Regions from separate parts of the Bacillus luti genome, predicted to be linked through region 2. Evidence: riboswitches for the same ligand, from Rfam matches in the RefSeq annotation. Region 2 holds a riboswitch; each other region holds the start of a gene.
The links. A riboswitch is a leader RNA that binds a small molecule or an ion and turns the genes downstream of it on or off. The one in region 2 is predicted to bind S-adenosylmethionine.

Region 1: linked by a shared signal. The riboswitch ahead of EUC40_RS13585 (ECF-type riboflavin transporter substrate-binding protein) and the one ahead of EUC40_RS24805 (peptide ABC transporter substrate-binding protein) in region 2 are both predicted to bind S-adenosylmethionine.
Region 3: linked by a shared signal. The riboswitch ahead of EUC40_RS10510 (hypothetical protein) and the one ahead of EUC40_RS24805 (peptide ABC transporter substrate-binding protein) in region 2 are both predicted to bind S-adenosylmethionine.
Region 4: linked by a shared signal. The riboswitch ahead of EUC40_RS00065 (bifunctional O-acetylhomoserine aminocarboxypropyltransferase/cysteine synthase) and the one ahead of EUC40_RS24805 (peptide ABC transporter substrate-binding protein) in region 2 are both predicted to bind S-adenosylmethionine.

Annotation. Positions count from the first base shown of each region.
Region 1 covers NZ_CP040336.1:2,643,912-2,652,121, forward strand. The annotation lists gene EUC40_RS13565 (sensor histidine kinase) at 1-84, shown strand, start outside; gene EUC40_RS13570 (YjcZ family sporulation protein) at 186-293, opposite strand; gene EUC40_RS13575 (energy-coupling factor transporter transmembrane component T family protein) at 428-1,228, opposite strand; gene EUC40_RS13580 (ABC transporter ATP-binding protein) at 1,221-2,921, opposite strand; gene EUC40_RS13585 (ECF-type riboflavin transporter substrate-binding protein) at 2,932-3,480, opposite strand; SAM riboswitch class I at 3,620-3,735, opposite strand; gene EUC40_RS13590 (aspartate/glutamate racemase family protein) at 3,886-4,569, shown strand; gene EUC40_RS13595 (peptidoglycan D,D-transpeptidase FtsI family protein) at 4,931-7,045, opposite strand; gene EUC40_RS13600 (PAS domain-containing sensor histidine kinase) at 7,268-8,210, opposite strand, start outside.
Region 2 covers NZ_CP040336.1:4,923,674-4,931,883, forward strand. The annotation lists gene proC (pyrroline-5-carboxylate reductase) at 96-899, shown strand; gene EUC40_RS24800 (aldo/keto reductase) at 901-1,734, shown strand; SAM riboswitch class I at 1,887-1,992, shown strand; partial or broken gene EUC40_RS24805 (peptide ABC transporter substrate-binding protein) at 2,125-3,765, shown strand; gene EUC40_RS24810 (peptide ABC transporter substrate-binding protein) at 4,147-5,787, shown strand; gene EUC40_RS24815 (ABC-2 transporter permease) at 5,828-6,175, opposite strand; gene EUC40_RS24820 (hypothetical protein) at 6,172-6,363, opposite strand; gene EUC40_RS24825 (helix-turn-helix transcriptional regulator) at 6,382-7,281, opposite strand; gene EUC40_RS24830 (YusW family protein) at 7,454-7,921, shown strand; gene EUC40_RS24835 (peptide ABC transporter substrate-binding protein) at 7,951-8,210, opposite strand, start outside.
Region 3 covers NZ_CP040336.1:2,049,203-2,057,412, reverse strand. The annotation lists partial or broken gene EUC40_RS27590 (LVIVD repeat-containing protein) at 4-210, shown strand; gene EUC40_RS10535 (GMC family oxidoreductase) at 365-2,116, opposite strand; partial or broken gene EUC40_RS10530 (TIGR00366 family protein) at 2,228-2,338, shown strand; gene EUC40_RS10525 (group-specific protein) at 2,379-2,732, opposite strand; gene EUC40_RS10520 (NAD(P)H-dependent oxidoreductase) at 2,729-3,304, opposite strand; gene EUC40_RS10515 (SWIM zinc finger family protein) at 3,327-3,764, opposite strand; gene EUC40_RS10510 (hypothetical protein) at 3,970-4,227, opposite strand; SAM riboswitch class I at 4,326-4,424, opposite strand; gene EUC40_RS10505 (hypothetical protein) at 4,547-4,738, shown strand; gene EUC40_RS10500 (YwiC-like family protein) at 4,772-5,494, opposite strand; gene EUC40_RS10495 (ECF transporter S component) at 5,678-6,379, opposite strand; gene EUC40_RS10490 (ABC transporter ATP-binding protein) at 6,352-8,013, opposite strand; gene EUC40_RS10485 (energy-coupling factor transporter transmembrane component T) at 7,986-8,210, opposite strand, start outside.
Region 4 covers NZ_CP040336.1:9,426-17,635, reverse strand. The annotation lists gene EUC40_RS00085 (LacI family DNA-binding transcriptional regulator) at 1-31, opposite strand, end outside; gene EUC40_RS00080 (YczE/YyaS/YitT family protein) at 129-755, shown strand; gene EUC40_RS00075 (homoserine dehydrogenase) at 787-2,082, opposite strand; gene metA (homoserine O-acetyltransferase MetA) at 2,220-3,125, opposite strand; gene EUC40_RS00065 (bifunctional O-acetylhomoserine aminocarboxypropyltransferase/cysteine synthase) at 3,109-4,407, opposite strand; SAM riboswitch class I at 4,500-4,604, opposite strand; gene EUC40_RS00060 (chloride channel protein) at 4,929-6,158, shown strand; gene EUC40_RS00055 (FMN-dependent NADH-azoreductase) at 6,222-6,848, opposite strand; gene EUC40_RS00050 (response regulator) at 7,043-7,690, opposite strand; gene EUC40_RS00045 (GAF domain-containing sensor histidine kinase) at 7,711-8,210, opposite strand, start outside.

The sequences.
Region 1 (8,210 bases), 2.3 Mb from region 2:
GGTACTTTAAAAATTCGGAGCGTCATTCATAAAGGTACAACATTGATAATCACTTTACCAAAATATAATAAGAACCTATCTTAATACAAATAAAAAAGGAGCTATTATGCTCCTTTTTTATTTGTTTCGATACATAAGTATCTACTATGTTTTTTTCGTTTACATTATTGGAGACTAATTAAAAATTAGTATCCTCCGCCCCAACAGCTGCATCCAACAATAATTAATAAAATAAACAACACAACTAATAAAGCGAAACCTCCACCAAAACCACAAGAACCACCGTAACTCATATTTTCTCCTCCTTTTGGTTTGAAAACTAATAGGTAGTTGATCATTTTAACTGGTTCGTATTATACATTATGTAAATATCCCTTTTTTGAGCATGTCTGCATAAAATAAGTAAAAGCACTCCTATTAGGGTGCTTTAAAATGGATACCAAAAATCTTGAAATACATGTAATTTTAAATAAACTGCAAAAATCAAAATGAATATCCCTACAAGCAAAGCAATAAAATCCCAGGCATTTGCTTTTTTTGTATAGAACCACGTACGTTTATCCTTCTTTCCAAATCCTCTTAAATCCATTGCATTTGAAACTGTATCAATTCTGTCTAGCGAATGAATAATTAGAGGCCAGAAAATTAAAATACGATTTTTCATGCGCGTCCATAAACTTGCTTCTCCTTTTTCAAAAGCTATTCCTCTTGCTTCTTGTGCATGTTTAATAATTTGATATTCAGATTGAATATCCGGTATATAACGTAATGCGATATTTATTGCATATGTAATTTTATAATGAATGCCAAGTTTATTTAAGCTACTTACAAATTCACTTGGATCTGTCGTATAAATAAAGAGAAGTGTAAAAGGTAATAACGTAAAATACTTTAATGAAAGCGTAGCTGTATAAAATAATGTTTCATATGTAATTGTCGCATAACCAATATGTAAAAACGAAGTATATGATCCAGTTAATTCAGATCCATGGGTTGGCGTAATTAATAAAATCATGACAGAGTTTAATAAACTAAATGTAAATATAACACTAAAAACAATTAAAATTTTACGAAGCGGAATTTTAGCAAGCAATAGTCCAATACACCCAATAAAACATAAAATTAACAATATACGAAAATCAAAAAACAAAAAGGTAAGTGTCATACAAAAAATAAATAAAAACAATTTTACTGCTCCATCCATACGATGAAAATATGTACTATGCACCTTCCTCACTCCTATTATTACAGAAATAAAGCTCTATAAACTTTTTTTGACATGAAACGCCGCTAAATGTAACAAGCTTGAATAAAGAACTCTCTCTTAAGTTAGCCCTTTGTAATATCTCTTGATCTCCTAATACAGCGGATACAGTATTATCAGCAATTATTTCTCCTTCATGTAGTACTATCGCTCGGTCTGCATATTCTAACGCTAGATTCATATCGTGCGTGATAAAAATAAATGAGATTCCTTTTTTAGCTAGGTTTTTAATAAACGACATGAACTGTTTATAATGATAATAATCTTGTCCAGCCGTCGGTTCATCTAATATGATGAGTTTTGGATTTGTTGTTAGTACAGTTGCAATAGTTAATCTCTTCTTTTGTCCGTAGCTTAATGCCTGAATTGGCCAATTACGAAATGGATATAAACCACAAATTTTTAACGCTTCTTCAGCTCTATTCTTAATTTCTTCCTTTGAAAATTTTTTTATTTTTAATGTAAATACAACTTCTTCTAAAACAGTCGGTTGCGTAATCATGTGATTTGGATTTTGCATTACATAACATATACTCTCCCCACGTTTACGAATAGACCAAGAATTAATAGTTACTCCATCTAACAAAATTTCTCCACCTTTTATTTTGTTTATTCCAATAAGGCTATTGGCTAATGTAGATTTCCCAGCTCCATTCTGGCCCAAAAGTGTTGCAATTTCTCCTTCATATATTGAAAAATTGACATTTTTTAATACGCTTTGATTATTAGGATACGCAAATGACAAATTTTTCACTTTAAACACTTCTTTATTTTTAGTAGTATCCATTACAAAAGTTTGCTTTTTCACCCACTCTTTTATAATGCCACTAATCCTTTCCTTTTGAAGATTTTCAAGTGGATATAGTAAGCCATTTTTACTATCGTAATGTAATTTCTTTAATGCTTCGATGTAAATAGGCTCTCTTAAGCTGATACGCGGTAATATATGTGACGCTAAAATCTCTTCTGGTGTTCCTATCGCGACAACTTCACCTTCATCAATTAAAATAATTTTATCTAAATCCAAATTTAAAATTTCTTCTATTCGATGTTCAATAATTACAATTGTTTTCTTATATTGCCTATGTATATCTTTAATAAGTTCAATCGTATGTAAGCTGCTTAGCGGATCTAAGTTTGCTAACGGTTCATCGAACAATAATATATCCGCATTTGTTGTTAGCAGACCTGCTAGAGAAACAGTTTGCTTTTGGCCTCCTGATAATTCATGTGGACTTTGTTTATGAGTACTATGCATCTTCACCTTTCTTAATGAATCCGAAACGATCTTTTTCATATCATCTTGATGTACACATTCATTTTCTAAATAAAATGCTACATCTTCTTCTACTGTCAAACCAATAAATTGAGCGTCTTGATCTTGCAAAATTGTTCCTACATGTTTACTCTGTTCAAAAATACTGCCTTTCCTCGGATCTTTACCAGCAATTGAAATGTTTCCTGTACTAATCCCTTCATATGAAAATGGGATTAGCCCATTAATACAATGAGCTAATGTTGATTTTCCTGAACCGCTTCGTCCAGCAATTAATACTTTTTCCCCAGGATATATATGAAAAGTAATGTCTTTTAATGTAGGCTGTGCAGCATGCCCGTATTGAAAGGTAAATTGTTCAAAAGAAATAATCGGTCGCATATTAACATCCCTACTTTTCAATTTTTAAATGTGTATGTCTCTTATTCGATTTAGCTAAGCCAATTGTAATTGGTAATCCAAGAACTAAAAATACAAGAACATCAGATATAGTCGCCCCTAGTACTTGTATAACAATTTTGTCAAACGGTTCTCCCATCACAACAATATCGAAGGCTCCAGCAAATATAATAGCAATGACAATACCAATTAACCCAGTAATGGCTAAATAAGAAATATCTCCCTTATTATATGTCCCGTTTTTCACACTAAAGCCAACTCTTTTTTGAATGAGCCCCATTGCAAAGCCGATAATGCCTGAACTAATAACCCATCCCCACCAAATACCGAATCCGGCGATTGTATCTGTTACGGTATGACCAATTAGTCCTATTAACAGTCCAGCAACGGGACCAAATAAAGCTCCAAAAACAGTTAAAATGGCTAATCCAGGTTTAATAAATGTATTCGGTGCAATAGTGAATCCCCAAAGTCCTAATATGCCATATAAGGCAGCTCCAATCCCAATTGCTACTACTAACTTTGTCGTTAATTTATTCATTACAATTCCCCTCTCATATTAGTCAGCTTTAATTACTCTATATTTATTTTGAAAATGAATTATGCATCGACACTCCCTTTCTGTACAACAAAAAATGACCTCTTGCATAAGAGGTCATTTTCTTTCACGTTCAAGAATCCTCTTATCTTTCAAAAAACACATCGTGTCCTCTGCGGAATTAGCACCTTCCTATGAATTTACATAGGGGTTGCTGAGGTTTCATAGGGCCGTTCCCTCCACCTCTCTGGATAAGTATTAATTTGTAATTCGTATTATGGCACTAAGAAGTATAAATTTCAACACTTTTCTAATTATTTTTATTTTTTGTTTAACAGTACGTTTAAATCATTGTATTCTTATCGGAATTATGAAATAATAAATTCAAAGTTGTTACAGGAGGAATGTATGATGAAAGTAATTGGTTTAATTGGTGGACTAAGTTGGGAATCTACATCACTATACTACAAACATATTAATACACTTACACTTTCTCAATATGATCAAAATGCGAAGCTTGTTCTATATAGTATGGACTTTGGTGAAGTAACTACTTTATTACAAAACCACCAATATGAAGAAGTGAAAAATGAATTAGTCGCAGTTGCAAAAAAGGTTGAAAAATCAGGAGCTGAATGTTTATTGATATGTTCAAATACGGTCCATTTATTTGCTGAAGAAGTAGAAAATGCAATCTCCATACCGCTTCTTCACATTGGTGATGTAAGTGCTAAAGAAATGGTAGAACAAAATATAAAGCGTATCGGACTATTGGGTACGAAACAAACGATGGAACAAGATTTCTATACATCACGACTAGCAAGTTATAACATTGAGACAATTATCCCTGATGACAAAGAAAGAGCATTTATCCATCATGTCATATTAAATGAATTAAGTAGAGGAATTATTTCAGAAACATCAAAAGAAAAGCTATTACAAATTACAAACTCATTAGTTCAAAATGGTGCGGAAGGTATACTACTCGGTTGTACTGAAATACCTTTGCTCATTTCCCAGAACGATCTAACAGTTCCTGTATTTGATACTGCTTTTTTACATGCAAATACTGCTGTGCAGTTCGCTAGATAATACAAGCATATAGGTGTGATCTCTATGTTTTATATTGTCCAAACTATTAATTTAATTATGGATCCATGACTGCAATTACTATATTACAAAATTAACATTAACAATCTTAATACACTTGCTACATTATGTTTATAAATAATCGATATCAATAAAAAAGCATCTACACAAGTAGATGCTTAGATGTGATAAGGAGTGTTCTGTGAGGTTAGGATAAGCTTTTCAGCTTGTCCTATGCTATCAATATATGATTTATTTTATAAAACGTGAATAGTTAATAGAATTATTTTATGCCTCTTTTCTAATTTATTCCTATATTAAAACGTCCCTAGTTTCTATACATACTAGAGACGATTCACATTTTTTAATTCTCTACTTTTGTCACTTCCCCAGTTAATCGCTTACTTTTCAATTCAAAATAAGCATCTAAAACTTCTTTACCAATATCAGAGTTAATACCAGATTTATCATTTATAACCCACGGTACAACAATAGAAAATGCTACTTCTGGATCATCATATGGGGCATATCCTGCTAATGTTAAGTTATAACATTCTCTACGATCCCCTTTCTCATTTCGCCCAATATCACTTTCTCCACCGTATACCGTTTGTGCGGTCCCTGTTTTACCAGCTGGTTTATACGGTGCTTTTTGGAACGCTCTTACTCCCGTTCCATCCCCTTCTTGGAATACCTTTCTAAATCCTTCTTTTACTTGATTTATATACTCCTCTTTCATATCTACTTTATTTAAAACGACTGGTTCTATTGAATGCATCACTTTACCAACTTCATCTTTTTGAACGGTTTGTTCTCTAATCTCTTGAACAATTTGCGGTTTCATTCGATAACCGCCATTTGCGATAGTTGAAATATATTGTGCAAGCTGAAGTGGTGTATACGTATCATATTGTCCAATCGAATAATCTAATAAGAAACCAGGCTGATTATCTTTTCTTCCAATTTGTCCCGTAGTTTCATTCGGCAAATCAATACCAGTTTGTACGCCTAGTCCAAATTGCCTGAAATAATACCTCATTTTATCAAAGTATTCTTGTTTAATATCTAGTGAACTATTTTTCACATAATCCACGCCGGCAATTTTTAATGCAATATTAAACATATAAACGTTTGAAGAAACTTGTAACGCTCTTTGATCGTCTATATTTCCAAACTCTTTCCAAGACTTCTTCTCCTTAGTACCTTTAAACTTCATAGGTGCATCATAAAAATGTGTTCCTGGAGTTATAGCATTTGTTTCAAACCCTGTTAACACTGTCGCACCTTTAACAGTTGATCCAAGCTCATATGAACTTGTCATCGTACCTAAAGCATAATCTTCCACCTCCATTTTTCCATCTTTTTCCACGATCTTTTTCCCAGCCATTGATAATACTTGGCCGTTTTTCGGATTCATCATTACAACGAAAGCGCGGTCTAACATCGATTCTGAACCTTTATATGCCTTTAATATTTTCTCTATGCTCTCTTCCACTTTTTTCTGTAATTCCATATCTATCGTTAAAGTTAAATTCTTTCCGCTTTTCCCTTCCGAAACCGTTTCTGTTCTTGTCGTATTACCCTGTTTATCGGCAATGCTTCTTATTTCTTTTTTCGTACCGTGAAGTACATCTTCGTATTGCTGCTCGATATAACTTTTGCCGACTCTATCATTTCGGCTATAATCACGCACCAAATAATAATCTAATCGTTCACTTGGTAATCCTTCATCGGCATTAGAAACATTTCCAAGAACGGATCGGAATAATCCATCATTGACATAGAATCTCTCCCAATCAACTGATGCGTCTACACCTGGGAGATTCGCTAAACCCTCACTAATCACAGTATATTCCTTTTCACTAACATCTTTTTTAATAATTTGAGGTGCCATTTGATAACCAGAAGCCATTTTACTTTTAATAGCTAACACCTTTATATCTTTATCTGTTAATTCTTTAAGATTTTTATCTGTAACTCGTTTTCTTTGTAACTCTTCTATTTTTTTATCTAGCTTCTTTCCACTAATATCTTTCTCCCTAAATGAATCTATTTCTTTTTTTGATACTAGATTTTCAGCAAGTTTTGGATTTAATTGCATCCAAAAATCTTTCTTATCTGTCTCAGTTAACTTATTTATATCTTCTTGCGGCATTTCAATTATTTCTGCAAGTTGTCTTGCAGTTTTTAGCATTTCTTCTGATTTTACTCCTTTCATCTTTGTATATGTAATCGTGCGTAAAGATTTATTATCAACAACTGGATTCCCTTCTCGATCAAATATTTTCCCACGCGGGACAGAAAGACTCACGATTGCATTTTCTCTCTTCTCTACTTCATTTTTATGCGTCTCTCCATCGATAATTTGCACTTTACCTAACTTTATTATCATGGCAGAAAATAATAAAAATACACAGAAGAATAAAATGTTTAACCGCACTGGCATTGCTCTATTACTTTTTTTCTCTTGCTTCTTCACTTTGTCATAACCTCCTCCTTTTAGCGATTTGAATAATAATGGTACCTCTAAATTAAAAATAATGTACAACTTCTATACATTAATTCGTATGGATATTAATATAATGTTAAAAACTTAATTGAAATTAAAACAAAGGTAAAGAAAAGGTAAAGTTTACTAAAGTAAACATAAAAATACCCAATAACAAAAAGTTTAGCTTTTTGTTATTGGGTATTTAATAATTTAAGAATTAATAGTAGATCGTATTGATATACAACTATCATCACAATTTGATAGAGATTGTTTACTCTGAATTTTTGGCAAGTAAATCGTTACAGTTGTCCCGACTCCAACCTTACTCATAGTACTTATTGTCCCTTGATGACTTTCAATAATTTTATAGCTTAACATTAATCCAATACCGGTACCTTTTTCTTTCGTACTATAAAAAGGCTCCCCTAATCTCTTAATTCTTTCTTCAGGTATTCCTATTCCTTCATCTATTACATGAATAATAACGCCCTCATTATTGATCTTTTTTATATGAACTGAAATTTTCCCGCCAGCTGGCATAGCTTCAATTGAATTTTGTAAAATATTAATAAATACCTGTTTTAGTTGGTTTTCTGAACATTCAATAATTAACTCTTTGGAATCTGTATATAATTCCACTTGAATATTTGTCATAATTGCTTTTGTATTTATTAATGATACGACATTTTTAAATATTTGATAAATATTTTTCTTTTCCGTATTTATTTCATCTGTTTTTGCAATCGACAAAAACTCTTGGAGAATCGCTTCTATTCTTTCAATTTCCGAAAGCATAAGATCAAAATATTTTTCTTGATCTTCTTTATTGATTTGAAATAGCTGTATAAACCCTTTAATTACGGTTAATGGGTTCCTAACTTCATGAGCTACACCCGCTGCTAATTGACCAATCGCTGCTAATGTATCTGATTTGTTTAGCAATTCTTCTGTCTTTTTCCGCTCTGTAATATCGCGTACGATAATCATAATTTTATCCTGCAATAATGGTAAGCATCTAGCTTCAAAGAAATTAACACTTCCATTAATTGCAAGCGGGTATTCAACAATTGTATTTGTTCCTTTTTCTTTCACTTGATGAATTGCTTCTTGAAATTGCTGCGCTACTGGAGATGGTAATACTTCGTAAAACTTT
Region 2 (8,210 bases):
CATCCTTCTCGCGATAAGCCTTTTCTTTTTACAAAATTCTCTTAAAAATGGTATCGTTTTTTATAACATATTCTCATCAGAAAGGAATAAAGGATATGCTAACTAAACATCGAATTTTATTTATTGGTGCTGGTCGTATGGCAGAAGCTATATTTTCCGGATTACTGAAAACAAGTAAAGAATACATCGAAGAAATTATCATTTCCAACCGAAGCAACGTAGCAAAATTAGAACAATTACAAGGGCAATATGATGTGTCTATTACAACCGATTGGAAGCATCATGTTACATCTGTTGATACGATTGTTTTAGCAATGCCACCTTCTGCACATGAAGAATTATTAGCAGAGTTATCTCCGTTACTATCGAATCAACTTGTCGTAACGGTAGCTGCTGGCATTGGTCCATCTTATTTAGAAGCGAGACTTCCCGGGGGGACGCCTGTTGCTTGGATTATGCCAAATACAGCTGCTGAAATTGGAAAGTCTATCTCCTTATATACAATGGGACAATCAGTAACCGAGATGCATCAAGAAACCCTGCAACTGCTTTTAAGAGGAATTGGTACTTCGCAACTTTGCACTGAGGAAGAAGTGCATCAACTTACTGCAGTTACTGGAAGTGCACCAGCCTTCCTTTATTACTTTGCCGAAAGCTTAATTGAAGCAACAATAAGTTATGGAGTCGATGAGGCAACTGCAAAACATCTCGTCATTCAAATGATTTCTGGCTCTGCTTCTATGCTTGAACAAACGCAAGATCCAGCTAACCTCCGCGAACAAGTAACAACACCAGGTGGTTCCACAGCTGAAGGTCTCAAAACTTTATATGAGTATAATTTTTCAGAAGCAATTCAAAAAGCAGTAGAAGCAACAAACAAAAAAGCTAGGGGGAAATAATATGAGTTTAACAAGTTTAAAAGACTATACAACATTACATAACGGTGTAAAAATGCCTTGGTTCGGTTTAGGTGTTTTTAAAGTAGAAGATGGTTCAGAAGTAATTGATTCTGTAAAAGCAGCAATTAAAAATGGCTACCGTAGCATCGATACTGCTGCAATCTATCAAAACGAAGAAGGCGTTGGACAAGCGATCCGTGAATCAGGTGTTTCACGTGAAGAATTATTCATTACATCAAAAGTGTGGAATAGCGATCAAGGCTATGAAACAACACTTCAAGCATTTGAAACTACATTAGAAAAATTAGGTCTAGAATATTTAGATTTATATTTAGTACATTGGCCTGTAAAAGGAAAATATACTGAATCATGGAAAGCGTTAGAAAAGCTTTATAAAGACGGCCGTGTTCGCGCTATTGGTGTGAGTAATTTCCACATTCACCATTTGCAAGATGTATTTGAAATCGCTGAAATTAAACCAATGGTTAACCAAGTAGAATACCATCCACGTTTAGCTCAAGAAGAATTACACACTTTCTGTAAAGAACATAACATCCAACTTGAAGCTTGGTCACCATTAATGCAAGGACAACTACTTGATAATCCAACGTTACAAGAAATTGCGACAAAATATAATAAATCAACTGCGCAAATTATTTTACGCTGGGATTTACAAAACGAAGTTGTAACAATCCCTAAATCTATTAAAGAACATCGCATTATTGAAAATGCAAATATATTCGATTTTGAATTAAGCGCTGATGACATGAAAGCAATTCAAGCACTCAATGAAGATCGTCGCGTTGGTCCAGATCCAGATAACTTTAACTTCTAGTAGAAAAACCACTGCCATATGCAGTGGTTTTTTCGTTAAAGAAAACTGAAAATTTAAACTATATTTCATTAGGTTGACACTTCATTATCCAAGGTGTAAGATTTTGAATTATCAAAGAAACACAAAAATTAATAAAATTTATTCGTTTACTCATTGTATCAAGAGAGGTGGAGGGACTGGCCCTTTGAAACCTCGGCAACAGGTTCATTTTGAATACTGTGCCACTTCCTGCAAGCTTTATGGCTTGAAAGATAGAATGAGGGAATTCGTTTATATACGGGTGCATAACTTGTACGTAAAAATCCCTCTTTCTCAATATGAAAAGAGGGATTTTTTATTTTTCATTTCCCTCATCATCATCCAAACTTAATTATTTAGGAGGAAAATCAAATGAAAAAGAAGTTTGTACCCGGTATTGCATCAGTTGTAGGAGTAAGTATTTTATTAACTGGTTGCGGTAGTTATAAAAACGAAGCAAGCGGAGCAAATGCAAAAGACGAGGCACCTAGTAAACAGGTTTTAAACTTATCTTCACCTACTGAAATACGAACAATGGATACAGCTCGAGCTACAGATACTGATTCTGGTCAAGTAATGAGAAACGTATTTGAAGGTTTGTATAATCTTGGTGAAGGTAACAAACCTGTCCCTGGCGTTGCAAAATCTCATGAAGTAAATAGCGATAAAACGAAATACACATTCCATTTACGAGATTCAAAATGGTCAAACGGTACTCCTGTTACCGCGAAAGATTTTGTCTTCGCTTGGCAAAGAGCTGTCGATCCAGCAACAGCCTCTGAATATGCATTTCTATTCTTTGATATTAAAAATGCAACAAAGATTAACAACAAAGAGCTTCCAGCCGATCAACTTGGTGTAAAAGCAATTGATGACCATACGTTTGAGGTAGAATTAGAGCGTCCTGTTCCGTATTTTATTAGCTTAACAGCGTTCCCAACATTTCTACCAATTAACGAGGAATTCTTTAAAGCACAAGGTGATAAGTACGCTTTAGAAGATAATACAATCTTGTACAACGGAGCTTTTACACTAAGCGATTGGAAGCACGAACAAAGCTTTAAATTCAAGAAAAACCCTACCTATTGGGATAAAGATGCTGTCAAACTAGAAGAAATCAATTTTAACGTCGTGAAAGAAAAATCAACAGAAGTAAATTTATTTGAATCTAAACAATTAGACCGTATAAAATTAACGTCTGATTTCGTTGATAAATATAAAAAGGATGGTAACTTTAAAGAACGTCCGAACGTAGGCGTACAATTTTTACGTATGAATCAGCAAAACAAAGTGCTGCAAAACGTTTCTGCACGCCAAGCAATTGATCAAACGATCGATCGAAAATCCTTTGTAAATACGTTATTAAATGATGGCTCTACACCAACCTTTAGTCTCGTTCCAAAAAACTTTGCAAAAGGACCTGACGGAACAGACTTCCGCGTTGCAAACAGCGATTTAACAAAGGTTGATACAAAATCGGCACAAGAATTATGGAAAAAAGCAAAACAAGAACTTGGATCTGAAAAAATAACGTTAGAATTATTAACAAGTGATGGTGACCTTGAGAAGAAAACTGGTGAATTCTTAAAAGGACAACTAGAAAAGAATTTAGATGGCTTAACAGTAAATATAAAACCGCAACCGCGTAAGCAATAAGTTTCGCTTTTATTAAAAGGTGACTACGAAATCGGTATTGATGGCTGGAGCCCTGACTTTGCGGATCCAATTACATTCCTTGAGCTATTTACAACGAATAACCCTTATAACTTAGATCATTACTCTAATAAGGAGTTCGATGAAACAATAGCAAAAGTGAAAACAACTTTAGCTGGTGATGAAAAAGCTCGCTGGGAAGCATTACTAGCATCCGAGAAAATATTATTTAAAGACTCTGTTATCGCTCCTCTTTATCAAAAGGGAGAATCTTATTTAGAACGTTCTTATGTGAAAGGAATTGTGCAAGTAGACTTTGCAGGTCAATTAAACTTCAAATGGGCAAAAATTGAAAAATAAATTGTAACTTTGACCAACGTTATTCCACCATATTAATTATTTTTTCACAAAACGTATTAAAAGTAGGTTCCTTAATACATGGGAATCTACTTTTTTAATATATTATTTCAAGAAATTAACATTCTGTTTTTATTATTGACATATAGTTCTTTCCAGTGTTAATATTCTAAATAATCAAAGAAACGAAATATTTCACCATCAAAATATAATGTCTCTATGTTGAAACATATAACGATAGATTATAGTTCAACATGTATATACATATAGAACACCTGATTACCTATAAACAAATATTCATAATAGGTTTTATCTCCTTCTATAGCTACTTCAAGACATGGACATTATGACGTTACGAACAACACATTTAGGGAGGAAAGAACAATGAAGAAAAAAGTCGTACCTGTTGTTGCATCTGTTTTAGGAGCAAGTCTACTACTAACTGCTTGCGGGGGAAATAAAGATAATGCAAGCGGAGCGAAAGCAAATGATAAAGCACCTGATAAACAGGCAATTAACTTATCATTCGCTTCAGAAATTCCAACAATGGATGTTGCAAAAGCAACGGATGGGGAATCCATGAACGTAATGCGCAATGTTTTTGAAGGGTTATATGCAATGGGAGAAGATAACACACCGATTCCTGGTGTTGCTGAGTCGGTTGACGTTAGTCCCGATAAGACAAAATATACATTCCACCTGCGTGATTCAAAATGGTCAAACGGTACTCCTGTTACAGCAAAAGACTTCGTCTTCGCTTGGCAACGTGCCGTAAATCCTGATACAGCAGCTGAATATGCATTCTTATTCTTCGATATACAGAATGCGAAACAAATAAACCAAAAACAATTGCCAATTGATCAACTAGGAGTTAAAGCTCTTGATGATAAAACGTTAGAAGTACAACTAGACCGTCCTGTTCCCTACTTCTTAAGCTTAACGACATTCTCGACATTCTTACCAGTTAATGAAGCGTACTTAAAATCTCAAGGTGATAAATACGGTTTAGAAACAAATCATTTAATTTACAACGGTGCTTTCACATTAGATAACTGGAAACACGAGCAAAGCTTCCAATTGAAGAAGAATCCTAACTATTGGGATGCTAAAACGGTAAAATTAGAAGAAATCAACTTCAATGTCGTTAAAGATAAGTCTACAGAAGTGAACTTATATGATTCAGGACAAATTGATCGTGTTGCTTTAACTGCGGAGTTTGTTGATAAATATAAGGGCGATCCAAACTTCAAAGAACGCGCTGAAGTTGGCATTCAATTTTTACGACTAAATCAAAAGAATGAAACATTAAAAAATCAACATGCACGCCTTGCTATTAACGGAGCAATGAATAAAAAAGCATACGTAGAAACAATTTTAAATAACGGTGCTGTTCCAGCTGAAGGAATGGTTCCTGTGAAATTCGCAAAGAGTCCAGAAGGCAATGACTTCCGTAAAGAAAATGGAAACCTAGTCAAAGATGATGTGAAAACAGCAAAAGAAAACTGGAAAAAAGCAAAACAAGAACTTGGTACCGACAAAGTAACAATCGAACTATTAACAAGTGATAATGCTTTAGCTAAAAAGACTGGTGAATATTTAAAAGGTGAACTCGAAAAGAATCTAGATGGCTTAACAGTGAATTTAAAACCACAACCACGTAAACAACAGTTGAAACTACTATTAAGTGGTGATTATGAAATCGGTATTGACGGTTGGGGCCCTGACTTCGCGGATCCAATTACATTCTTAGATTTATTTACAACAGATAGTGCTTATAACTTCGATAAATACTCTAACAAAGAGTACGATGAGCTCATTCATAAAGTGAAAACAGATTTAGCTGGCGATGAAAAAGCACGCTTTGAAGCAATGAAGCAAGCTGAAAAAATCTTATTACAAGACGGTGCTGTCGCTCCTTTATACCAACAAGGTCGTTCTTACTTACAACGCTCTTTCATTAAAGGACTTGTAACAACTGACTTCGGCGGTGAATTTAACTATAAGTGGACAGAAGTTGCAAAATAATAAATAAAAAGGTATCCAATCACAGGATACCTTTTTTATTTTATACTTCTTTAACTACATGACTTCTTCTCTCTACTATTCCTTTTACAGATACAGTAATGACTGCTACCAATTGCGTGACTAATATAATGACTAATAATGAAATAATATTTTTCTCTAAACTAACTCCCCAAAATATTATTGTATAATAGCCATTCGCTGCATATGTTGCGGGAAATAATTCGCCGATTGTTTGATATGTTTTAGAAAACATTTCATGCGGTACAATTACACCCGAACTTACGAGTTGTAACGATAGCGAAATTATATTAAAGATCATACCTGCATTTCCGAAAACAGCTATGAACATTTGTGTTAATGAAAGAAAGGCGAAGAAGACTATCGTCAATAATCCTCTTTTCCTTCTTTTTGCATTGAACCAAAACTCATCATAAATATAAAAACAAACATCAAATATGTTCTCCACGTCAAAGAAGGTATATGCCCTGACCAAAGATAGCTAACTAAATAGTTAATTCCCATAATACAAGACGATATTACTAAACTAATACTTATTAGTTTTACATATTTGAGCATATCTTTTCTCCTTGTTTTTTATTTTTCTACTTCTTCAAATTGTAGATTCACCGGCTCTTCTAAAAGTGTTTCATAAAAGTTTTCTGCCAAATCTGTTGAAGGAATTTTTTCATCTACTTCATCAAATCGAATACTATCTAGCCACACACAACCTTCTCCTGATAATAAAACACCAAATGCAATACCAAGTGCTTCTTCTTTTATATCTAATACAACCGAGTACGATTGCCAGTTATTCGTATTTTTAATTGGACGATTTTGCATATTATCCATAGCGAGCGGTTCTGTATCTTTTCCATCTACTCGCATCCACAATCCCGCCCAATCTCTTACGTTTTCACTCTTAACAAATGCTGTAAACCGCAACCTCTTCCCTACATATTTATCCGCTCGGAACATTTGCATTAATGTTGAAAATCCTCCGTGCGTAACATTCTCTTTTGTTTTTATGTATGCAGATACTTTCCCTTGATGGACAACTTCATAATCTAAACCCATCTCATATTCAGCAGGATGGCTTCCACTTAAGATCCATCCTTTCGGTATACCCTTTTGCATTGAAACACCCTCTCTTTCTATATAAAATGACTGGAAGTACTTTCGATATTTCTTTGGTGGCAATTGAAACATTCTTTTAAAAGCTCTCGTAAATGCCTCTTGTGAGGAAAAACCATATTGCATTGCAATATCAATAACAGCTCTTTCAGTCGATACTAAAGCCTGTGCAGCATGAGTTAATCTTCTCTTTCGAATGTAATCCGTTACACTCATCCCAATATAACTTTGAAAAATACGATGAAAATGGTACATCGACACCGCACTGTGAGATGCCACTCTTTCTGTTGTAAGCTCTTCATGTAAGTGATTCTCTATATAATCAATTGATTTTTTTATTATCTCTTTATATTCTTCATGCATTTTAGTCCCTCCTCACGACTTCAATTTACCATATACATACAAATTGTTTTTGATTTAAATTGCGGATTAGCCCTTGTGACTACAGAATAATAATTTATTTTCAACACATACATAATTACTCGTTTTTTGGAAAAACTTGTATAGAACAAATTTACATAAGGAGGAATTTATAATGAGAACTCTACTATCAATTTTATTAGCTCTTATGCTAGTACCTGCATTAACAGGATGTAAAGCTCCTGCAAAAGAAGATACAACTTCTAATAAGAAAACGACAGAAGAAGCAAAAAATGAGGCTCCTGCAGATTTAAAACTTAATTTTAATGAATTTAGTTTAGATGCAGACTATCAAGATACGAAGAAAGACTATGAAGCTGATTATAAAAATATAGCAGCTGATAAGAAAATGGAAGCAAAGCTTGAAGACCATAAAACAAATGCAAAGTTCACAGGTGACGAGGCTATTACAAAATTAAGCCCACTTCTACAAGAATTAAAATTTGATAAAGATACTCCTGACCAAGAAGTAATCGATCAAGTAGTAAACGTGTTTAAACTTGATAAGGACTATCAAAAATTCGATTTAGAAGTTGTTTTCTCTGATGGAACGAAAAAAGAATATAAACGAGAAATAAAATAAAGAAGTAGGCGATTGCCTACTTCTTTATTTTATTTCTTAGCATATCGTAAGCTTGGTTGAGATCCTACGTAGTATTCTAATCCAGATACAGATGACTTTTGTAAATAAGAGTCTGTTGGGAATACAAGTGGGATTAAAGGATATTCTGTAAACATAATATCTTCTGCTTGATGTAATAAATCAAAGCGTTTATTTTCATCTTGTTCTAATTTTGCTTGATTAATTAAATTATCGAAGTCTTTGTTAAACCATTTCGCATAGTTATTTGGTCCATCACCTGCATAAATTT
Region 3 (8,210 bases), 2.3 Mb from region 2:
GTTATGAACTCATATTTTTCCAAACAAAAGAAATGCTGTCGTAGACTTTTTCCTGCTTTCCCTCCTGTTGTTGTAATAGCTAAATTTCTTTATGTATCTAGTCCTTTCGATAGCACGGTAGAAATTTATAATATTTCTGATCCTACAGCTCCTATACGCGCGGGAGAGTTTGGTGCAGAAGATTTAAATGTTCCTAATGGACTAGCTGTTTTTACGTTATTCAGCTAGTAAGGTACGTTACAACGATTCAACTACCAATAACCTTGATTATGTGAATACAAAAGCCCTCCAGATTACTTAACTAGAGGGCTTTTGTATTCTCCTAAATATTCGTTATGCTAAGTTAACTATTGATATATAGTATTCATTTTTTATTCCTTATCGATTTGCATTCATAATCTTTAATTTCCGTATCATCCACCACATATGGGCAAGGATCTTCTCGAATAAAACGTACTGCATTCAATCCTATCATTTGGGCAGGGATTGATGTATTGCCGTCTGGCAAAATTGGAGAAATGGAAAGATCAGCGACTTTCAGATTTTTGGTTCCAAAGACATTCAGGGATCCATCAAGAACTCCTTCTTTAATATTTTTACCCATCTTACATTGCCCTCCGAAGTGAGTAAAAAGGGAATACGAAGCTCTGACAAAGCCAGCCAATCTAGTCCGCTTTTCATTCTCATCCGGAATTTGGAATATACTTTCATCAGGAAAGACTACCTGATAGATGTCCCCCGGATCGAGTTCACGCGCTCTAACAATCATGTTATACGTCTCAATATATTGATCCACCATGAAGTTTAGATCATCTGGATTTGCCAACGGGTTTAAATCAATAGTTGGATATGCCTCTGGGTCGCTATGGGAAACCATGACAGTACCTCGGCTTCTTGGATTTACATCTACAATTCCAATACTCATAATATTACTAGGTTCTGTCTCATTAAAATCCCAACCATTTATCGCAATTTCCTGACTAGGTACAAAAAACGGAAGTGGGAGGCCTAATAATTGAAGGCGCCGGCCACCAATAGGGTTATTGACTTTTTTAAATGCTCCAAATGCTCCTGGCTGATTAGGATCAGCAGCCAATATCTGAAGAAGTCTTCCTGTTTCCACTCTAATCCCCATACCGACAGAATAATGTGTTTGGAAGTTATATCCGACTTGAGGGCTTTCTACTAAAGTTGATATGCCAGCTTTAGCTAAATCTTCAGGACTACCAATACCTGAGCGTTGAAGTATGACAGAGGAGAATTGGCCTGCTGAGACAATGATTCCTTTTCGAGCATAACTTCGTTGTGACACCCCATTCTTAACATATTGAACGCCAACAGCAATGTTAATTCCTTTTTTTTCTTTAAATAGAATTTTATCCACTGTTGTCTTTGAAAAGATGACCAATTTTCTCTGATCAACTCCAAATTCATCAGCTTGGAATTCATTTCCTTGCGTAACAATTTGATTGTTTAAATAACCGGTTGCTGTCGAGGAACGAACCAATTTTCCGTTTTCCATCTTTTGAATATATTGACCTTTTAGGGTCGTAACATCTCTTATCCCTGTATTGTAATCCTCTTCAATTGGGATATTAAAAACTTCTGAAGCGGCTTGTGCTAAGGTTTGGATTAATCCTTGATTAGGAATGTTTTGTTGTCTAATAAAAATAGGTCCGTTACTTCCACGTTCTTGAGGGCTTTGTGTCATTCCTGTATACGTTTCATTTTTAATAAATAATGAGCGAATACTATCATAATTCCATGCGTTATTATCAACTAATTTTGCCCATACATCATAAATATCACGACTGCCACGTACAGCTAACATCTGATTATGTTCAGAACTTCCACCAATGGCACGACCACTTGACGTTATTAACTGACGACCAATCGTTTGCTCAACTATAGTAGTGACATTAAATGAATGCCTATTATCAGTAGCATTTAAAATAGAAACTATAAGATTAGGACTGCTTAATTCCTCTGTCATGTTTGTTCCTGCTTCAAGAACGAGAACGGAAGTACATTTATCATCCGTTAATTCTTTAGCAATTATCCCTCCGGCAGTACCGGCACCAATCACGATGTAATCAAAAATATATTGTTTTGACATCCTATTATTCCTTTCAATAAAAAATTTAAAACAATAAATTCCTATACAATATACTATGAACATATCGTACGGACTGCCTGTACTTTTAATAGAGGTTAATAGTTTTGAAAATTACCAGCATTAGCGATAGCTGGTTTAGGCGCTCGTGATATTATGGGATTTTGCGTTGTGAACTTATTATATGCAGGTTGTATCATTAGTCTATGTTTCTTATTTATTTAAATGAAAAACTAGTTTTATACTAGCTTTTTTACACAATAAATCACTTATTTCCCACGCAATTTATAATCGTTTCCCACTCTATCTCCGTAAGATGTAATGACTCAAATGCAAAAAAATCTTCGCAAATTTTTTCGATCAGGTGTGGATGTTCCCTCAAAAAATTCCACTGTAACGCTTTAGGAAGAAAATGTATTTCATATTCTTTACTTCCCCTTACTATCTCATCCACTTCTCTTTCACAAATCCCTCTTAACAAGTAGTCATTTCTTAACTCTATTTGAATTTGCTGAAATATTTCGCTACATTTTTTCAATTGAAGTAAACATGTAATATACGTTCGCAAAAGTTCATTATCATACCCACAACAGTTTATAATACGATCGACTTCATTCATAATGTACGAGCCTTTTCTTCTATTTGTAATAACCACTTTTCCCGCTTCTCTAGTTTACTCGTTTTCACAGATTGAAATACTGAACGTTTTATATCGCGAATGCCGCAAAAACGTAAAACGCCTCTCTTCATTACAATCCAATCTGCTGATCGGTATAATAAAGCGACGTACCATAAAGGCGAATCCAACGTATTAATAACCCACGCTTTCTTTCCGGTCAATAATCCTTTCGGCAGAGCACCTTCATATTTATAAGCAAATCCCGCTACGAAAATACGGTCAATAAATCCTTTTAAAATAGCAGGCATCCCCCACCACCATATCGGATAAATGAAGAGAAGAGTATCTGCCTCTTCCACTAATTTTCTATATCGCGCTGTCTCTTCCTCACTTACTAAATCACGCCTTTTCTTCTCTTCATTAAATACAAGCACTGGATCAAATTGTTCCTTATATAAATCAAGTACCGTAACCGAATGATTTGTTTCCTGTAATCCTTTTTGCACATGCTCTAAAATGGCCCCGTTAAAACTTGAAGGATTAGGATGGGCGTATATAATTAGTACGTTCATTGCAAAACCACTCCCTCTATAGTTAAAGCTTCCACTTCTCTAACATCTTCTCTACAACTTGCACGTTTTTCGAACTTTGCAACAAACGATTTAATACTGTGAGTAACTCTTCCTTTTCTAAATCTTTCAGTTTCTCTTTAACTGTACTCTCACCTACATGTTGAATATCATAAACGACCGCCGCCATATGTTTACAATAATTTTCATATGGACACTCACAGCTACTTTCTGTAAAATCCTCTAAATCAATAATTACTTCGTAGTTCCCTGCATTTCCAGTAACGAAGGCAAATATTTTCGTATCTTGTATTTCGACATCTTCTACATGTCCTTCTTCATAATATTCATATCCTTTATCCATAATGTACTTAGGAATCCACTTCGTTATATCGTTTAATAAGTAAGCGTACATAACAACACCTCTTCCTTTAATTCCCTTTTGACTTCCAAAACCCTGCATGTTATTCTAATAACTGTCAAATAGCAAGTCTATATGACAAAACGACTGACACCTATTCGGCGGAGGTGTCTCTTTTCATTTGCAGCCGATATGAAGTGCCTCTTTCAGGCACATTCAATCTTTGACACTACACACTCAACACCATTCCCTGTATCAGGCTGCTTAAGCAGTCTTTTACTCTACATACTTCAAAAAAAAAGAGAGCTTAGCTCCCTTTTCCCGCCTTATAAAATACCCCTTTTTCAGCATAGAGATATTCATCAGCTAATGTAATTTTTCCATCCAGTTTCAGTTCATCTAATAGTCTTGATAAATAAAATTGATGTAACATCTTTTTCGTGAATTTTCCTTCATGATGCGAAACGATATGTTCTTGAATATCTAACAATGATATTGGCTTATCTTGCTCTATCATATATTCATAAACTGTACTACGCAGTTTTACGTATTTTTCGAGTGTCACAGTACTTCGCACCCCCTTTCTTCTTAATATAAATTTTCGTAATCGGTTTTTTTGCAATAAAAAAACCTCTCCGATAAGAAGAAGTTACGTATATCTTCGTCTTATCTCCCAGAACAAATATGTTCTGCTGGAATTAGCACCTGCATCGCGGTTGCTGGGTTTCATCGGGCCAGTCCCTCCACCTCTCTGGATAAGAAAATATTCACTTAATTCCTACTATACGTAATTTCATTTTAATTGTCAAATAAATATAACAAATTATATTTTGTTCCTTACTGTTCATACTATACATATATGAATATGCAAGGAGGATTATGAAATGCACGAAAATGCTCGCGGATATGTCCAAAATTCTTTTCAATCATTACAAGAAGCAAAACATTGTTTAGAAGAAGCGCTACAGACTGTTGAAAAAGATTTTAATCGCGCTCGTATTGAACAATCCCTTTATGCGATCGAACAAGCTATTCAACGCTGCGATTACACCGTTCACATTTTAGAACAAGATTGAAAAAACTTCCCATCAATTTGGTGGGAAGCTTTTTCAAATGGCATACTTCATTATTATTGCCGTTATAATTAAAAAATATACAGAATTCACAATTTCTAAAATCCCTACTTTTATGATAGAAATCTTTTTGCCATACAACACTATTGCTCGAATAACACTTGGTATAAAAATAAGAGAACACAATGGATTAATAGTAAAAATGATAATCGTTAATACAATATGATAACCCCAAGATATAAAACGATACTTCGGATTATTTTTCTCACGTATCATCGTTTTCACATAAAACGTACTTCCTAAAAAATATAAAAATGAAATAAGCGCAATGAATAATGCTGTTTTATCTATAAGTTTCATTGAAAAATAATAACTGACTAAACCACCGATACAGAAAACAATAATCGCGAAAATGTCATTTAGTAACGCTCTTTCATTCTTTTGACGAGCGTAATACATATTTACAATAAATAATGGAATCATGACTACTACGAATAAAAGAATTCGCCATTCATATAATAAAGAAATCATCCCAAATACGAACGCAATAATAAAATATAAAATTGCGGCATGTAAATATTCTTTTTTTCGTTTTTGTTTTATGTACGTAAGGAATGGATACGTAGCTAAATAGATGAAAAACCAAGCTAAAAACAATGGAATATGATACATAGTAGGTTTCCCAAGTATAGCGCTTAATAGAAATGGTATAACGAGCATCGCCCATGCCCCATGTTGCTTCGGAATAACTAACTTCATTAACTATACACCTCCCTTTTGAAAATAATTCTCACCTACTATTATACAAATAATTTCATATAGTAACGGATATATATTGGACTATTTTTTGACAATAAAAAATGCTCCTTACAATATGTAAGAAGCATGAAAGAGGCAAACGAATATGTAAGTCGCGACCCTACCTTATATAAATATGCTTTTCTATGCCATGTTATGCTTATCTAATATGCCATATTTCCTTTTAAATCTTGTAAGAATCGTAATCCAAGAAGTACTAAATAGTAGTAAGAACACAACATTTGAAATCGCATGACTCAAATCGAAGTAAAAACTTGCGATATAGTATGAAATAACTGTTTCCCACGTTGCTTCCTGTATAAAACCGAGTAGTCCCCAGAAATTCATGATCCAGCCAAATAAAAAGCCAACGAAGAATCCGTATAGTAGTCTTCCCCATAACTTTTTCATTAAAAATGTATTGCGTAATAATCCAGCTATGAAACCAATCATCCCCCATGAAAACATTTGCCACGGCGTCCACGGACCTTGCCCTAAAAAGATGTTAGATACAATCGCCGCTGTTGCACCGATCATAAAACCAGTCTCACTCCCAAACACGATTGCAGAAACGATAATAACGAATGAAGTCGGTTGTACACTCGGTAAAATCGAAAATGGTACGCGGCTAACTGCTGCGATTGCTGCTAATACGGCAACGAGAACAATTTCACGTGAAACAAACGCCTTTCTTTCAAAGCGGATATAGAATGGTAACATAATAACAGCTAATAAAAACAAGCTACTTAACAAGTAATACCCGTCCATGATAAGTGTAGTAAAGAACAATGTGGCTATTATAACTGCAAAAATACATATTATGAATGCAACATATCGCTTGGACACGCTTCGTACACATCCTCCCACGTTAATGCATATGGCAATTCTTTTCGAATGAATCGATTGATCGATGTTGTATAAAAGAAGTTACCACTAAAAAATTCTTTCGGTGCATCATTCATAATAACTGCTCCGTCAAATAACATCATACATTGATCCACATATTTCGCCGCAAATTCAATATCATGCGTTGCCATTACAATTGTTGTACCTTCTTTTTGTAACTTCTTAAATAACTCTCCTACTCTTTCTTTCTTCCATGGATCGAGTCCCTTTGTCGGTTCATCGAGTAATAATAACGTTGGCCTTGACAATAACGTTGTACATAACGCAAGTAATTGTTGTTCTCCCCCGCTACAATCATGCGGATGGCGTTCTTTAAGTGCATAGAGCCAAAACTTTTTAAGCTGATGCTCTGCTATTTCTCTTCCTTGTTCTCCGTATAACTCACGTGCACGTTCATACACTTCATCCCACACTGTATCAAATGTGAAATGATAATACGGATGCTGCGATACATACCCGATACTTTTAAATCGTTCTTTTGAATCAATTTTATGTATCACTTTACCTTTCCACTTCACTTTTCCTCTTCTCGCTTTTTGTAACCCCGCTAAAATCGTTAACAGTGTAGATTTCCCAGTACCATTTTTCCCAACGAGCGCTACCCATTTTCCTTTTTCAATCGATACGGTTAAGTCTCGTAAAATAAGCGGGCTATTTTTTTCATATTGGAACGAAATATGCTCTGCACTTAAAATGACTTCTTGCTTTTCACTTTGTACTATTGGCTCATTTACATATGGTATCGCTGAAAAATCATTCATTTTCATTTGTGCTTCTCGCACTGTAAACGGAATATCGTTCGCATTCCACTCTAAAAACAATCTTGGAATTTGCGGAATAAATGGACGGAACTTTTCTACTTCCCACATATTCGCTACAACCGTTTTCGGACTGCCATCATACACGATTCGGCCGTTATTCATACAAATAACGCGCGTTGCGAGCGGCATTACCTCATCTAAACGATGTTCACTTAAAACGATCGTAATTCCAAGTTCTTCGTTAATACGCTTTAACAATCCTAAAAACTCTTTCGCAGCAATTGGATCTAATTGTGCTGTCGGTTCATCTAATAATAATAATTTCGGCTGCATAACTAATACTGCAGCTAAATTGACAAGTTGCTTCTGCCCGCCAGATAACGTATGAACAGATTGATGCAATAGATCTTGAAATCCTAAGAAACTAATAAGCTCGGCTATTCTCTTTTGAATAATATGAGATGGTAACCCGATATTTTCTAAAGAAAATGCTAATTCTTGAATTACTGTATCCATTACGAGCTGATTTTCTGGATTTTGAAATACCATGCCAATTTCTTGGGCAGATAACAAATCCGGTACATTTTCTAATAAAGTACCATCATAATATGTGTCTCCAGTACACTTACCGATTGGAAGTAATTCCTTTTTAAAATGTTTTAATAAAGTCGTCTTTCCAGATCCTGATCCTCCAGCAAGTGCAATGAACTCTCCTTTTTGAACAGAAAGAGAAATATGCTGTAACGCGTATTCGTTTTCATCAGCATATACAAATGATAAATTGTTTATTTCTGCATGCGCCACCATAGCCATTCCCTTCCTTCCATTATAATTGGTAAACTAATAAACATCGTAAATACGACAAACATTATTCCATCATATTGCTGAAATAAAATCGATTCGACTTTCGGATAAATAATTAATTTTCCTCCGCCATAATTACTAAAGATGACCGCGGCTATGAATAGAATCGTTAAATAACTGAGCGTATACCAATCGCGTCTTTCCAT
Region 4 (8,210 bases), 290 kb from region 2:
CAAGTTCAGCAATCTTTCTTATATTCGTCATCTCATTCTCCTCTTCTCGCAAAAATTCTCACTTGACCTGGTAAGCTTTCCACAATATATCCTTTCCTAGCAAATACATTTAGAAAGGATATACAACTATGCTTCGATTTAAATTAGAATATATATTTTTCATTGGCGGTTTACTCATTCTCTCCATCGGCATTAATATGATGACAACAATTACTTCCTTTGGACTTAGCCCTTATGATTCCTTCTTTATTGCACTATATCAAAATTTCGGGATAAGTATTGGTTTTTGGATTTTCATGATTAATTTTGCATTTACACTTATCGTACTCTTTTGGAATAAAAAACAAATTACTATCGGAACAATTGTAACGATGATTCTTATTTCTCTTTTTGTTGATTGGATTGGTTCCATTACAACTATTATGGACGCTATCCGCTCTCTTCCAAAATATATAACACTTATTTGCGGAAATCTATTCGTCGGAGCTGGGATTGGTCTTTACGTCTCTACAAATCTTTGCGCAGCACCTCAAGAAGCTTTCGTTTTAACGGTTGCTGAGAAGAAAAAATGGACATTTAGAAAAACAGAAATTTCATTAGCCTTTTTATTTTTAACATTGAGCTTCTTGTTAGATGGACCAATCTACTTTGGAACAATCATCTTATCCTTTACAACAGGTTGGATTATTCAAGCATTTATCCAAATCGGCACGCAAATTTTAAACAAAAAAGAACCTATCAAGCAAGCTGCTTAATAGGTTCTTTCTTTTTTATGATAAGAAGATACTACTTAGCATCCCCTTCAATCCGATAATTTGCCTTCACACAATCTATTTCTTCATACCCTTGCAATGTATGTAGAATATAATCATAATCCGCAAGAGAAGCTCGATGCGTTACAATTACAATTTCTGCTTTTCCTTTCTCTTCAAGCGGCATTTGAATAATTTTCTCAAAGCTAACACCACGCTCAGAGAACAATGATGTAATTTTTGCAAATACACCAATTTCGTCTTTTACATGAAGTCTTAAAAATTTCTTCACAACAATTTCATCTGGCTCTTTTAATACCTTTTTATACTGCGGCGATACCGCACTATTTCCATTTACACCTAATCTAATATTTTGCATTACAGCTACTAAATCGGAAACAACAGCTGTTGCTGTTGGTAAGCTTCCTGCACCTGGGCCATAAAACATTGTTTCCCCAACTGCTTCACCATACACATACACAGCGTTATATTCGTTTTGTACTGCCGCAAGAGGATGTGTATTTGGAAGTAACGTTGGTTCAACTGTAACCTCAAGTTTTTCACCATCTCGCTTTGCAAGACCGATTAATTTAATCGTATACCCTAAACTCTTACTATATTCAATGTCTTCTTCTGTAATAGAAGTAATTCCTTTTACCTTCACGTCTCCAAGCTCTACATTTGTAGAGAAACCGAGAGTAGCTAAAATCGTCATTTTTCTTGCCGCATCTAAACCTTCTACGTCTGATGTTGGATCTGCTTCTGCAAATCCAAGTTGTTGGGCTTCTTTTAACACGTCGTTATATGCTCTCCCTTCGTCTGACATTTTCGTCAAAATAAAATTTGTTGTTCCATTTACAATTCCCATTACTTTCGTAATAAGATCTGAAGAAAGTCCTTCTACGATACTTCGCAAAATCGGAATCCCTCCGGCTACACTAGCTTCATAAAACAGATCAGCCTTATTCGCTTTTGCTGTTGCTAATAATTCAGCCCCATGTAATGCCATTAAATCTTTATTTGCAGTTACAACATGTTTCCCACTTCTTAAAGCTTGTAAAATATATGATTTTGCATCATCAATGCCACCCATTACTTCAATAACCACATCAATATTTGAATTATCTAAAATTTCATTTGCATCTTGTGTTAATAAAGTAGAAGGTACCTCAACATCCCTCTCTTTCTCAATGTTTTGTACCAACACTTTCGTTACTTTTACAGGACAACCTACTTGATGTATAAGTCGCTCTTGATGATCTGTAATAATACGAACTACACCACTACCAACTGTCCCAAGACCTAATAAACCCACTTGAATTTCTTTCATAGTACTGTCCACCCCTCAAAAATTGTGTTTAGATGAAATTATATGAGTTAAAAATCTGAAAAACAATGTATTTCGAACATTCGTAAAAATATAAGTTAATCTTTACAAAGAAAACGGTGCCACGTGTTACACAATCTTTACAATATATAAGGGGTTTCTTGATACACGTAATAATTTAACCAATTAGAGAATAATAGATTCCCATGACTCCTCCATCTAACAAGCGGTTTCTCATTTGGATTATTATGTTTGAAATAATTTTTTGGTACATCAATATTTAACCCTTTTTGGCGGTCCCGTTCGTATTCTTGCTTTAACGTATCACAGCTATATTCACTATGCCCGAGCACAAACACTTGCCTTCCTTCTTGCCCCATAACAAGGTGAACACCGGCTTCCTTAGAGTTTGCTAATAATGTTAATTCTGCCGCCTCTCTAATATCACTCTCTCGTACCTCTGTATGACGAGAATGCGGAGCAAAAAACAATTCATCAAACCCTTGTAACAATTTCACGTGTTGCTCACGGACTTCATGTTCAAATACACCGAACATTTTTTCCTTCAGAGGATACTTTGGAACGCCATAATGATGGTACAAACCAGCTTGTGCCCCCCAGCAAATATGAAGCGTAGATGTTACATTCGTTTTTGAATACTCCATAATGCGTTTAAGCTCTTCCCAATAATCTACCTCTTCAAAAGAAAGAGTTTCAACTGGTGCTCCTGTAATAATAAGCCCATCAAATTTCTCATTCTCAATATCACGGAATGTTTTATAGAAACTCGTTAAATGTTCCTGTGCTACATTACGTGACAAATGTGATTCCATATGAAGTAAGTGAACATCTAATTGCAACGGTGTGTTGCCAATTAAACGAAGTAATTGCGCTTCTGTTTCTTGCTTTGTAGGCATTAAATTTAATATAGCAATTTTCAAAGCACGGATATCTTGTGTTTCTGCTCGCTCCTTCGTCATTACAAAAATATTTTCCTTCTGCAATACTTTGCGAGCTGGTAAATCTTTATCAATTATGATCGGCATGTTCTTTGCCTCCGACTAGCGCTGCTTCTAAATCCGCAATAATATCAGAAACATCTTCTATACCAACCGATAAACGAATTAAATCCGATGTGACACCGGCCAAACGCTGATCTTCCGCACTTAATTGTCTATGCGTCGTACTAGCAGGATGTATAACGCAAGTTCGTGCATCAGCTACATGCGTTACGAGAGTTGCTAGTTTCACATTCGCGATAAATTCTTTTGCCGCGTCTAATCCACCTTTAATACCGAAAGTTAAAACACCACTAGCACCTTTTTTCAAATATTTTTGTGCTAATGAATAGTTTTCATTACTATCTAGTCCCGGATAATTCACCCATTCAATACGTTCATGATTAGCAAGCCACTTAGCAACTGCTAGAGCATTTTCACTATGGCGCTCCATGCGTAAGTGCAGTGTTTCTAAGCCAATATTGCTAATATATGCATTGAATGGGCTCATACAATTTCCGTAATCTCTTAATAACTGCACGCGTGCTTTCACAATATAAGCTGCCGCACCAAAATTTTGAACATAACTTACGCCGTGATAACTTGGGTCTGGTTCAACAAGTTCAGGATATTTTCCATTTGTCCAATCGAAGTTCCCTCCATCAATGACAATACCGCCCAAAGAACTTGCATGACCATCGATATACTTCGTCGTAGAATGAACAATGATGTTTGCTCCATGCTCGAACGCTTGGCACAAATAAGGAGTCGCTAATGTATTATCAACGATAAAAGGTACCTCTAGTTCTTTTGCTGCATCTGAAAATTCTTTGAAATTCAGAACGTTCATTGCTGGATTTCCTAATGATTCTGCGTAGATAAGTTTCGTCTTATCGTTACCAAGTGCCACAATCTCATCTGCTGTTAAATTCGGATTAAAGAACGTAACATCAATGCCAAGCTTACGCAAACTTACTCCAAATAAATTAAATGTCCCTCCGTAAACTGTCGAAGAACAAAGTAGATGATCCCCGCTACTACAAATATTTAACACTGCAAGCATAATAGCAGCTTGCCCAGAAGCTGTCGCAACAGCCCCTACACCACCTTCTAAATCTGATAACTTTTGTTCAAATGCAGCGAGTGTGGGATTCCCAATACGTGTATAAATATAGCCTTCTGCCTCTAAGTTAAATAATGCTGCTAAATCATCCGATGTATCGTATTTATACGTTGTACTTTGATAAAGCGGCAAAACGCGTGGCTCACCATTTTTTGGCGTATAACCACCTTGCACACAAATTGTTCCCTTTCCCCATGATTCTCCCATCTCTCATTCTCCTTTCTTTTATACAAAATAAAAAACTGCTCCCTTCCTGAAAACAAGAAAGGAGCAGTTTGAAAACACGCTCTAAAGACTCTTTCTTATCTCTCAGGATTATTACCTGCAGGATTTGGCACAATTCCGTTATACGGCTGTTGCCAAGGTTTCATCGGGCCTGTCCCTCCACCTTTTCTTGATAAGACTATGCAATTACCGTTGATTTTATAGCAATAATTTCCTAATGTCAATCTGTTTTTCTGAATGTTCTAAAATAAATGTCAGCAGTTCTATATAAAGCAACAAAAGAAGTATATTCCATATTTATTCAAAAAAGACCTTTAAAAAATCCCAATCAATATATAGAATTAAATAAGTGGTTTAATTTATAAGCCCCAAACCCTAACGAAATCCCAACATATATGTTGAATAAGCCAACCTCACACAAAGATACTATATTATATTCCATTCATTTCACACTAGCATGTGTAACCCTTTCTCTATTACAACTTATATAACGGAGGTATAACATGACAGATAAAAAGGACATGCACTATATACTCGCTCTATATGGCATTCTTTTAGGCTCTATAGTAGGGGCTACAGTTTGGTTATTTTTAGTTACGATCAATATCGGAATCCACTTTATTTGGGGATACTTACCTAATGTTTTCTCTTCTCCCCCTTATTACACTCTTTGTGTAACAATAATCGGTGGTATTTTTGTTGGTTTATCACAAAAATACTTCGGTACATATCCACGTCTTATGCCAGAAGTAATGGGTGAATATAAAAAAACTGGTAGAATTGAATACCGTTTTGTACATCAGGCTACTTTAACTGCGCTTATTGTTTTAATATTTGGAGCTAGCCTAGGCCCAGAGGCCGCACTTGTCGGGATTATCGGCGGACTTTGTACATGGGTAGGGGATCGCTTTAAATTTGCTTTAAAGGGAATGAGCGAACTAACAGAAGTTGGAATTGGAGCTACTTTAAGTGTCATTTTTAACGCTCCATTATTCGGTTACTTAGCTCCAACTGAAAATGAGGGAGAAGAAATTGCCGGGTTTTCTAAAGGAAAAAAAGCAATTGTATATGTAACTACTACTTTTGCTGGATTTTCCGTTTATTTATTGCTTAGTAAACTCGATAATCGTGGATCCTTTATTGTTGATTTTGGGGAAGGATCTCTTTCAATCAATGAATGGATCGCCTTTCTTCCACTTGCTTGCATCGGTGCTATCGTTGGTTTCCTATATTTCAAAGTAGAATTTACATTAGAGAAAATTATCCATCCTTTCCGTGAATACAAACTAACACTTGGAATTATAGGTGGAGTTTTATTAGGGATTGCGGGAACTTTTCTCCCATACACATTATTTTCAGGGGAACATCAATTAAAAGATCTAGTCGTTGAATGGAGTCATTTATCTTTTTGGATATTACTTCTTTCAGGAGTTTTAAAATTATGCATTACTGCCGTTTGTTTAAATACAGGTTGGCGTGGTGGACATATTTTTCCAATTATATTTTCTGGGTCAAGTATTGGATACGCGATTGCCTCCATTCTTCCTATAGACCCAATCGCGTCTGTAGCCATTGTAACGACAGCGATTTCGAGCTATGCGCTAAGAAAACCAATAGCTATAACACTACTATTACTTATGTTTTTCCCGCTTAATTTACTATTACCAATGCTCGGTGCAGCAGCTATTGGTAATGCATTTCCACTTCCTAAGCGTAACGAAACTACAAATTAATAAAAAAAACAGCATTAACATAGACGTTAATGCTGTTTCTTTGAGTGACGATTATAATTTCAATTAAAATTTACTTGCTACTTTAGCTGCTTCTTCAAGACCTGCTGCAATAATTTCTTCTGCTTTGTCTGGGAACTGGTTATGTCCTTCAATAACGATTGTTTCCATGTTTGTTGCACCGAAAAAGCCCATCATGCTTGCTACATATTTAACTGCCATTTCTACTCCAGCTGCTGGACCTTCAGAATATACGCCGCCGCGTGCATTTAATAATGCAATTTTCTTATCTCCAATTAGGCCAACTGGACCTTCTGGTGTATATTTAAATGTTTTACCAGCACGGTTTAAATAATCAATATATGTGTGTAGTACTGCTGGAATTGTTAAATTCCATAATGGGAAACCGAAAACAACTTTATCAGCTTCTAGGAATTGATTTAAATACTTATCAGCTACTGCCACTGCTTTTGCTTCTTCTTCTGTTAAATCAAATCCTTTACCAGATTTGAATGTACCATTAATCATATCTACGCCTACATATGGTAATTCTTCTTTATATAAATCAAGTTCTACCACTGTATCATTTGGGTGCGCTTCTTTATAGTTTGCTAAAAATGCCTCGTATAATTTCACACTAACTGCTTGTTCTGCTGGGCGGTTGTTTGCTTTTACGAATAAAACTGTTGTCATTATATTTTCCTCCTAAAACTCACTCTTACGTTGTCATATATGCTTTCAAAAAAAGGTATCCCTTGTAATTGTTGTTTTGTTGCTTACAAACATATTTTATCTTTATACCAAGACAATTTCGTCCTCATATAGACGTATTTTTCCATAAAAAAAGTCCACCTTCTAAAGGCGAACTAGGTCTTACGACTTTCGTCTTATACAATTCCATTTCTCACTGCATATAACGCTGCTTGCGTACGATCAGATAAGTTTAATTTGCTTAAAATACTACTCACATGCGCTTTAACCGTTTTTTCTGTAATGACTAAAACCGAAGCAACTTCTTTATTACTCATCCCTTTTGCCAATAGTTGTAACACTTCATTTTCTCTTGCTGTTAATACATCTACATGACTGAAGTGTTCCTCTTCTTTCTCTTCCACCGGTAACGCTTGAGAAAGAAGCGCATTTGCTATATCTGGATGTAGCTGTATATTCCCTTTATACGCACTACGGATCGCCTCAACAAGTTGATCTGGTTCTACATCCTTTAAAATATACCCACTGGCTCCCGCTTTTAATGCTGGTAACACATGAGCTTGATCAGAAAAGCTCGTTAATACAATTACTTTCACATCTGGATATTCTTTTTTTATGCAGGCTGTCGCCTCAACGCCATCCATTTCAGGCATATATAAATCCATTAATACAACGTCAGGATTTGCTTCTCCTACTTTCACTAAAGCCTCTTTCCCGTTATTCGCTTCCCCAACTAACTCTAAATCTTCCTGTGTACTTAAGAAAAATGCTAATCCTTTTAAAACGACTGTATGATCATCAACTAACAATACTTTTATTTTCACAAACTTCCCTCATTTTCACATCATAATGGTACATTTACTTGTATACTTGTTCGTTTATTTTCACTTATAATTTTAATTGTTCCACCAATCAACGCTACTCTTTCACGCATCGTTGTCATGCCAAGTGATTTCTTCTCTTTTATATCCTTTTCTATAAATCCATTACCTTGATCTACTATTTCTAATGATACATTTTTCTCAGTCACTTTAAAATAAATGGTCGCTTCTTTTACACCTGCATGCTTACTCACATTGTTTAACGCTTCTTGTCCAATACGCCATAATGCTTCTTCTACTACACGTGGTAAATCGCGAACACCTGTAACTTGTTCCCTAACTTTCAATCCAAAACTTTCACCATACTGTTTTAAAGCTGGTAATAAACCTTTCTCTAATCCTGCTGGACGGAGCTGCCAGATTAACGTCCTCATTTCCTTTAAAGCACCTTGCGCTAATTCACGCATCTCGTGCAAAGAGTGATCTACTTTCTCATTTTGACCTTTTAAAACTGCCTCAGCAC